Regions from separate parts of the Leptolyngbya sp. FACHB-711 genome, predicted to be linked through region 3. Evidence: predicted binding sites of a transcription regulator. Region 3 holds the regulator's gene; each other region holds the start of a gene.
What was found. The regulator NtcA, encoded in region 3, controls nitrogen genes in cyanobacteria. The targets are predictions, from matches to a motif close to TTTGTANNNNNNNNTACAAA.

Region 1: a site for NtcA is predicted at 1,022-1,041, ahead of pirA (arginine synthesis PII-interacting regulator PirA). Genes of this name have one in related genera too.
Region 2: a site for NtcA is predicted at 1,880-1,899, ahead of H6F80_RS20465 (DUF4327 family protein). Genes of this name have one in related genera too.

Annotation. Positions count from the first base shown of each region.
Region 1 is NZ_JACJOR010000462.1:21,857-25,014, reverse strand. Features, by position in the region: gene nfi (deoxyribonuclease V) at 1-503, shown strand, start outside; gene H6F80_RS21190 (CAB/ELIP/HLIP family chlorophyll-binding protein) at 657-872, shown strand; gene pirA (arginine synthesis PII-interacting regulator PirA) at 1,108-1,263, shown strand; gene H6F80_RS21180 (HAD family hydrolase) at 1,564-2,379, opposite strand; gene dtd (D-aminoacyl-tRNA deacylase) at 2,565-3,023, opposite strand.
Region 2 is NZ_JACJOR010000454.1:1,060-4,217, forward strand. Features, by position in the region: gene cdf31 (CDF family zinc efflux transporter Cdf31) at 1-685, opposite strand, end outside; gene H6F80_RS20460 (hypothetical protein) at 969-1,316, shown strand; gene H6F80_RS20465 (DUF4327 family protein) at 1,483-1,704, opposite strand; gene pdxA (4-hydroxythreonine-4-phosphate dehydrogenase PdxA) at 2,086-3,158, opposite strand, start outside.
Region 3 is NZ_JACJOR010000358.1:15,046-18,203, reverse strand. Features, by position in the region: gene nth (endonuclease III) at 1-53, opposite strand, end outside; gene rseP (RIP metalloprotease RseP) at 97-1,191, opposite strand; gene ntcA (global nitrogen regulator NtcA) at 1,512-2,183, opposite strand; gene H6F80_RS14840 (sugar transferase) at 2,686-3,158, opposite strand, start outside.

The DNA.
Region 1 (3,158 bases), on a different contig from region 3:
TGCTGTCGTTTCGAGAAGTTCCGGCGGTGCTGGATGCCCTGGAGAAGCTGCGAACTTTGCCTGATTTGCTGCTATGCGATGGACAAGGAACAGCTCATCCGCGTCGGTTTGGCATTGCCTGTCATTTGGGGCTGCTAATTAACCTGCCTGCGATCGGGGTAGGAAAATCGCTACTGGTGGGTAAGTATGAGGAAGTTTTAGATACCAAAGGCGCGTGGCAGCCTCTAACACATCGCGGGGAAACGATCGGGGCAGTGCTGCGAACTCGTCCGGGCACAAAACCGCTTTACATTTCCCCCGGACATCGGATTAGCTTAGCGACGGCGATCGACTTTGTGTTGCGCTGCACGACCCGGTATCGGTTACCGGAAACCACTCGCTTTGCCCACAAGCTTGCCTCAGAAACGCCTGCTGCTCAGATCGATGCAATGCTGGCGGATAAGGAGCGAAATCTAGAAACCGAGGAACAGGTCAAACAGGGACAGCTTGATCTCTCTATCTAGCGCAGGAGGATTTAGCGCAGGGAAATTTAACGCAGATTGGCAGGCTATAGTGGGAAAGGATTTGCGGCTAGTACAACCTCCAGTTCGCAGAATTCGCAGAAATTGTCTGATTCAGCCGATCGACGTCAGATATTGACCAATGAGGAGAAAGCGATGACTTCCCCACAGCCTGCTTCAACTGACACCCCTGCAACGCCAACTCGTTCAACTGATGCGCCAGAAGTTGTTCCTCAGCCTGAGCCTGCTTTTGGCTGGACACGCTATGCCGAAATTATCAATGGACGGTTTGCCATGATTGGCTTTGTCGCGCTGTTGATTCTAGAATTCTTTACGCGGCAGGACTTTTTCACCTGGATAGGGCTGCGCTAATCGATCGAGAAGCAGGGAATTCCTGAGTGAGGCAGAGGCAGTCTGAACAATAAATAGTATCGCAGTTTCCTAAAGTGGAAATTGCTTTTTGAAAACTTCAGGAAGATCGGGAAAGCGTCGTATGATTTACGGCAACCCGATCTTTAATTTTAGTAGCAAGAACTACAGTCTCGCCAAGAAAATGATATCTTTGGAGTAGAGGAATACCACAAGATATCAGCCAAGGATGTTCACAATGAGCAGAAACCGTCATCAATCCATCACACAAACCGCTCAGCTCCACCGGGAAAATCTGCGTCGTAATCTAGAGCGTCGCCTTGAAGCTGCGCGAGCAAGCGGTGACCAAAGTTTAGTCAAAATGCTGGAAGCAGAAGCAAGCTATATCGGCTAAAGCCATTGGCTTGTCAGTCCTTCGTTCGCTGTTTAAGCTTCTTGCTGATGAACTGGGCAATGCAGGCTGGATTGACTGAACTTGAAGCTGTACTGGCTCCTTGATATGACGGACGTGCAGCTTAAGTTATTTTCCATTTAGTTAGCTCCATTGGTTGCGGGGTGAGGTGTAAGGACCTGACCCCATTTTCTTACGGCTAAGTAGACAAGATGCTAAGCAGACAGGATCTCAAGGCGATCGGCAAGGTGAGCAGTTGCTACCCTGGCAACCTTAAAAGCCATAAAACTCAGAAGCGAGCCGCTAACCCATAACCGAAGCGAGGAGCCGACGCGTGTTGAGCAAATCGTAGACGGCTGCAACCAGATTGGCGTGAATGGCGGTGGGCTGGAAGGATTGAAGGTAGGACTGACTGCGGATGCCGCAAGTGAGGGCGATCGTCGGAATTCCCACGGCTTGACCTGCGAGAATATCAGCTTCGGTGTCGCCAATCATGCAGGCAGAAGTCGCGATCGTACCCGGATTTCTCCAGGAACACTCGGCAATGACGCTGCTCAATAAATTTGTTTTATGCTCCGCCAGATTGACGTAAGCAAAGGAATCATCGGATGTGCCGCGAATTTGGCTAAACAGGTGGGCTAATCCTTCGCTTTGCAGCCACTGAGCCGCCTGGTTTTGACGGCGCAGCGTTACCAAAACAAGCCGAACCCCTTGGCTATGGAGCAGCGATAGGGCATGACGAACACCGGACTGGAGCGTATCTTGATGCAGCAGCTCTGGCTGATTTACAATCTGGCTGACTTGCTGAAGAAAGAAATCGATTTGTTCTCCCTGAAGCCCCGATCGCATCGCGATTTCTCGATCGGGCGTACGCTCTTGCTTCATTTGCCAGAACTGAGACTTGCTGAGCTGGTGAAGCGGGATTGAAGCTCCGTGAGCAACGGTGGCAGCTTGCACAGCGGCTAACCCCTGGCAATAGGTGCTGTAGTATCGTTCAGAAACATCCACGATCGGACCGTCAAAGTCGCAGAACACGGTGAGCGGAGTCATGGAACAGGCAGAGGATCTGTAGTGAAGCTGCACCCGTTGCTGATGAGTCGAAACGGCAAGACTTGCCATAGACGTTAATCGATCCAGGGAATTAATGTAACATTGGTTCACATTAGCAATCGATCTAATAAGGTGTCAACCGCTACAGAGGAAAATTTAATTAGTAAATTTTATATCAATGGATACAGTTTTTGAACGGCGCATCGCGTTGCTCTAGGGCTTCGCAATCGAGAAAGCTTCAAAGAGAAAAGGAATTATTCCACAGTTGAGGCTTCGCGTTCTAGCAGAATCGTAACTGGACCGTCGTTTTCGATCGAGACCTGCATCATTGCCCCAAAGCGACCTGTCTCGACTTTGAGCTTGCTCTGGCGTAGTTTTTGCACAAAAATTTCGTAATATTGCTCAGCAGAAGTCGGAGTAGCTGCTCGATCGAATCCAGGTCGTCTTCCTTTGCGGCAGTCTCCGTATAGAGTGAACTGACTGATGACCAGAATTTCGCCCTGAATGTCCAGGATAGAGCGATCGAATCTGTCGCCCGACTCTCCCGGAAACAGGCGCAGGTCAAGGCATTTTCGCACCATCCAATCTAGCTCTGCTTCGGTATCGGTGTTGGCAATGCCAACGAGCAGGTTTAAGCCACGTCCGATTTTGCCAATAATTTCGCCATCAACAGTGACTTGAGAAGCAGTGACTCGCTGAATAACAACGCGCATAGTCGGAAAGATTCAGAGAAAGCAAACGACCTTAAATTCAATACCTTGTAAGGTGAACGTTCTTGCCCGCCCTATTCAGCAGGTTATCGCTCAAACCAATGGGACAAGATGCCCACTTTATCTTCAACAAAAAGG
Region 2 (3,158 bases), on a different contig from region 3:
GTACACCGGGAACCTGCATCACGACCGCATGAATTGCTTCAGGCGCGATCGCCATCTCATCGACCAGCCAGGGCAAATTATCCCGCAGCACATTCCAGGCACTCCGAAAAACCAGCAGCGCAACTGGAAACGCCAGTACGACATCCAGCCACTGAATGCCAAAAATCCAGATGCCGAGTAATCCTGTCAGAACGGTGATCGTTACCCAGATATCGCTCATTGTGTGCTGAGCATCGGCAAGCAAGATCGGACTACCAATCCGCCGACCGACTCGCCGCTCATAAAATGCCACAAAAATATTGATGCCTAATACGAGGAGCAGTAGCCCCAGTTCTGGCGCAGCAATTTGTACCTCTGCTCCGCCTGTTAAAAGACGCTCGACCGCTCCCTCCAAAATTGTAAAGCAGGCAATTCCCAGAAAGGCAGCAATTCCCAGAGCCCCGATCGCCTCATATTTTTGATGCCCATAGGGGTGGTCGCGATCAGGCTGCGGTGAGGATAATTGGCTGGTCACTAACCCCAGAACGTTGTTCGCACTATCGGTAAAGCTGTGAATTGCATCGGCGAGCAAACTTAGCGAACCTGTCCAGAACCCCACTGCTCCCTTTAATCCCATCACAAATAGATTCAGCAGCAGCGTAATCACTAAAACTCTGCGAACAGTCGATCGATTATCAATTGCCACAGCTTTTTCCTCGTGCCTGAATGGGAAATCGCCCTCATGGTCTCGCTTTTCTTCCCTTAATCTACTGAGCCGATCGAATGACCGCAAGCGGCAGACGAAGGATAATCTGCCAGAAGCCCATCGGCTAAGATTCATGCCCTTCTCTGCTTGCGAATCACAAAAGGGTCGTTAGGATGGGAGAATTATCACGCTCCGGCAATCCTTGCTTAAAGCAACGTAACGTCAGGCAACCTGGCAGCAGTTTAAGAGCAACTCAGTACAACTCAGTACAACTTAGTAAAGTATGTCTTCTTCACCGATCAAGCTCAATCTATCCGAAGGTTCTGTGATTTTTGCCTTCAGCCCCACAGCCGCAAGAGAACTGCAAAGCGCGATCGCAGTCTTGATGCAAAGCCTGAAAGCAACAGCGGCAAAAGCAGCAGGCAGCAAACCCGAACCCCAGCCGCCCCTCGAATATCGCCATACCGGGGAGGTTTTTCTTGAAGTGTTTTGCAATCCCAATATCTGGTCGAGTCCGTTCGCAGCCAAGCTTCTGATTACCCTGCGGGACGATCGAATTCGCCTCACCACCGAAGCAGAACTAACGCGAATCAGTGAAGACATTGCTCAGTATTTAGAGCAGTATGGCTAAAGCAGATATTCCTGCTGAACGATATGAAAGATTCCGTGGGGCGGTTAGTGGGATGACAACAGGGGTAAGGATAGATTTGGCAAGAATTAACGAAAATTAAAAAGCTACGAGTCTAACCCCCGTAGCCTTGCTTCAACTAAGTCATTTATTAGGAACGAGAGAAGAATTAGTCGTTCGACCACTCCTCCCGTCCTAACAAATCTGCAATTCGATCGCGAAGCAGGAAGTCGTTGTTTTCCAGGACGCATTCTACAAACGCCCACTCACGAGCAGGAATGTACTGACACAGCACGTAAATTGGCTGATTTCGGCTAATTACACCCTTATGAACAAGTTCTCGCGCCTCATCCTGAAGCAAATCTATTGAGTATTGAATAGACTGAACCATGATTCACCCTCAGCTACAAAAATGATCGTCACGAAGTAAAGCAGACAAGCTAGAAGCAGAGAAGATCGGGAAATAAGCCAGAAAGCCAAATCCCACGCAATAAAGTTACAAACAGAGCAAAACGCTATGGAATTCCGTAGGTAGAATAACCTAAAACAAGTTCTTTAGAGTTGTTTTTGTATTAGGCTATACTGAATATTTTTTATTCTTGCGCTGATCTTCCTCCTCGTATATTAATAAAAATTGCAGAAGTCAGCAAACCTTGACATAAAGTTTCAGCCTAAAGGTAGACTAAATCGGTTTCAGGGCACTCAGTTAATTGGCAAAATACTCCGTAGTTTCTTTCAACAGATCTTAAACACCGCTTCATCCTGTGTTAAATTACGGGCTGATTTGGGAACACTGCTGAGTTATCCGTTGGTGAGCTAGCTCGATCGCCAAATCGATCGCCGCTCTAAAACTGGTTGCCTGAGCAATTCCCTGTCCGGCGATATCAAATGCGGTTCCATGATCAGGAGAAGTGCGAACGAAGGGTAGCCCAATCGTCGTATTCACGGCTCGATCGAACGCCAGCAGCTTCACTGGAATTAATCCCTGATCGTGATATAGCGCGAGATAGGCGTCATGAGCTGCGTCAGGCGTTACACTACCCCACCAGGCTTGTCCCGGACGTACCCACAGCGTATCCGGCGGAATCAGTCCATCAAGTTTGGCCTGAGGAAACCGATCGCCCATTTGCCGCAGCCAGGGCAGCAGGAAATCCTGTTCTTCTCGTCCCAGTTGCCCCTGTTCACCGCTATGGGGGTTCAGTCCGGCGATCGCAATTCGGGGCTGCTCAATGCCAAAATCCTGTTGCAGGCACTCGATTAGCAGTTCCAGTTTCAGCGTCAGCAGATCTGCCGTGAGCGCATCGGGAACCTGCCGCAGTGAAATGTGGGCTGTTGCTAAAAGCGTTCTCAATGTCCAGTCTGTAAGCGGCGATCGGGCAACAAAGAGCATTCCATAGCGGCTTACCCCTGCTTTTTTTGCCAGCAGTTCTGTTTGTCCGGGATAGTGAAATCCGGCAGCGTTCCAGGCAGACTTGGCGATCGGAGCAGTGACAATGCCATCAAATTGACCGTTCAGCGTTCGATCGATCGCCGTCTCTAAAAAGCGAAAGCTAGCTGCACCGCTCGCTGCATTCTCCGTACCCAACTGAATTTGCTCAATCACCGACGATTCCAGCGGCAAATTATACAGGTCGAGATCATCAGGGTCTGCCAGGACGGTCAAATTCGCCCGAATTGCCTCTGTCTGGCGCAACTGTTGATAAGTATGGTGCAGCAGGACGTGATTACCAATCAGCGTTATTTGACAGGACTCGGTCAGTATAGGGTCGCTTAGTGCCTTCAAAACCACTTCCGTCCCGATTCCGGCAGGGTCGCCTAACACGATCGCCAGTCGAGGACGGGACG
Region 3 (3,158 bases):
ATGGCTACACCGTCATACCAAAAGTGATGGCAGTTCGCGTAGCCCTTGGACAAGCTTGTACGCCCAACTCATCCTAACGTTCATGCTGCCCTGCGACTACTGGAAGAGTCTCTGGAAAATCGCAAGCTGAGTAGTATCGCGAACGATCAGGAAGATTCCTAATCCGAGCAGCAGTACCAGCCCGGTTTGCATCACGTTCTCTTGAATCCGATTGGGCAAAGGCTTACCGCGCAGTCCTTCCAGCAACAGAAACACAAGCTGTCCGCCATCCAGAGCCGGAAGCGGCAGAATATTGATAATCGCTAGGTTGATGCTGATGATTGCCGTGAAGGGAAACAGGCTTCCCGCGTTCGCTGCAACCAAGCCCGCGCCCTGCTCCACAATTTTGACGGGGCCGGCGACCTGCCCTGCCATCGAGGAGAAGTTGGTGATTAGACCAATAAATCCATTCACAGTGGCAAGAAACATTCCCTGAAACTGCTTTGCTGCCAGTCCCAGCACCTCAAAAACGCCATTGGGGCGGCGATACTGAGTTGCATTGATATTGGGGGCAAGCTGTACGCCGATTTTTGCGACGCCATCTTCTCCCGCTTTAGGGGTAATGCTGAGATCAAGCTGTTGATCGCCTCGCTGCACGGTAAATTCAACAGGCTGATCCGGACTGGTGCGAATCGTTTCCATTAGCGATTTAACGGCGTCCTGAGAGGCTCCCAGCGGCTGATCGTTGACTTCTAGGATAATGTCTCCTGCCTGAAGCCCTGCCCGTGCTGCCGGAGATTGTTGAGAAATGATTTCTGGAACTACGACGCCTGGTTGATAATCAAACTGTTCAGGAATGCCGATCGTTGTGAACTGCGCCACAAACACCAGATAGGCAAAAATCAGATTGGCGATCACGCCTGCACTAATTACAATGGCGCGATCGAGCACCGGACGGTTTTTCAGCAGATTTGGATCGTTGGGCGGAATTGTACTATCTGGGTCATCGTCGGGAAAGCCAACAAAGCCACCCAGCGGAATCGCTCGCAGCGCGTATTCGGTGCGCTCACCCTGATACTTCAGCAAAATCGGACCAAAGCCGATCGAAAATCGATTGACGTGAATTCCTTGCAGACGAGCTGCCAAAAAGTGCCCCAGCTCGTGAACCACAATTAACAGGGCGAGAACTGAGATTGTCGCTAATACTGACATAGACCCAGATTAATAAATAGAACCATCTGTAGTCCATTCTAAAGGGCGGTGAGGATTACTACTTCTACCCTGAGGGTTGGGTGGGGGAGGGGGAGATGAGGGGTGAATGGTTATCAGTGTATTTGGCTAACTCAGGTTTTGTTGGAATCGCAAGCTTTCTCCGTTCGGCAACGTTTGTTCGCGTCCGATCGCAAGCCTCCTGTTCCTCTTCTCCAGAAGCATTCGCTTAGGATGAGGTTACTTGGGAAATGAAAGTTCTATCCCTTGTCCTTCCTGTCCTTCTGGGGGCATGGGTGTTTTGAACAGCGACACAGCTAACTTTAAGTGAACTGCTGGCTGAGCGTGACTGGATTGTGAACGGTAATTCTTTTCTTGTGGATCGAAATCATTTGATCCTGACGCAGATCGCCGAGCAGCCGAGTCACAGTGACCCGCGTTGAGCCGATCGCTTCCGCAATTGCCTGATGAGATAGTTTAAGGTCGATCGTAATGCCCTCGGTGGTGGGCATGCCGAAGTCGCGGCAAAGAATCAGCAGGAAGCTGACTAGACGTGATCCCATGTCGCGATGCGCCAGCGTTTCGATCATCATCTCGGTTTGCAGAATTCGGGAGGATAACCCTTGCAGCATCAGCATACAGAGATCGGGGTTTTCCTTCAGGGCTTTCTCGACTTGCTCGATCGGCACAGACAGCAGCTCAACGGGCGTAAAGGCAACGGCATGATAGAAGCGATCAGCACGTTGCCCGGTGATGAGCGACAGAACGCCAAACACGCTGTTTTCACGGAGAAGCGCGACCGTAATTTCCTCACCTGCTTCATACACGCGAGATAGTTTGACTGCCCCTTTTTGCAGGAAGTAAACTCGCTCGGCAGGGTCGCCGGGAAAGAAGATTGTTTTGCCACGATCGTAGGCTTCAACAACAGGTGGAAAAGCACTCCCGCTTAATTGACGAAAGACGTTTGCCAATGGCTTATTTGGTGCAGCTACCATATCCCTTCCCCCAGCCCGCCTTTGAAGATTTCATCTTACCGCCACCTGCTACCAATAAGATCATTCGTTCTAGCCCAATTGGTTCTAACCGACTTTTTACCCCCTGTCCTTCACTCTGGTGTGGAGCAAGTAGGGTTAAGCCAAATGGGATATCGGAACTTCTGTGATAGCTTTCTGACTTTAAATTACTAAACTTAACTCTGAGCGGATTTTTTGTATTAAGTAATACATATCTAGCCCAATCTTGGTCTAAGTGCTGAAAAAGTCAGATTTTAAGGCGAAATAGGGGCAAAAAGTTCCTGTTAAAACCGACTGACTGAGACTGATATTGCTCCAGCAGCTCAAGACAATGCTTCCAAAATTGGATTTGCGAGGGTCAGCAGTGCCAGTTTTGTGAAGGATGTTTTCTAATGCTCTATTTCCCAATTAAATATCACCATTGATTCTGCTGAAGGGGAAACGGCTTCGCATTGTTGTCTGGCGAAACGTTGTCTTCTCCTGGCTAACAGGCTCCCCGACGATTAAGCACAACCTGGATAGTTTTGAAAATCAGCCCTAAATCATAAGCGATCGACCAGCGTTCCTGATAGCGCAAATCTAATTTCACGATTTCCTCAAAATCGGTTACGGTTGATCGACCATTTGCCTGCCATTCTCCCGTGATACCTGGCTTTACCTCTAGCCGCTGCCAGTGGTGAGCTTTGTAGCGGCTCACTTCATTTAGCGTAGGCGGGCGGGTTCCAACCAGGCTCATCTCGCCGCGTAGCACGTTCCAGAATTGTGGCAGCTCGTCTAGGCTAGTACGCCGCAGGAATCGTCCTACTCGCGTAATACGAGGATCGCAATCGTTCTTAAAGATGTAGCCTTGCGCCTGATTTTGAACCTGATGCTGAAGTTTCTCGGCATTCACCACCATCGAGCGAAACTTCCAGATGCGGAACGTTTGTCCGCGAAACCCGCATCGCTCCTGGCTGT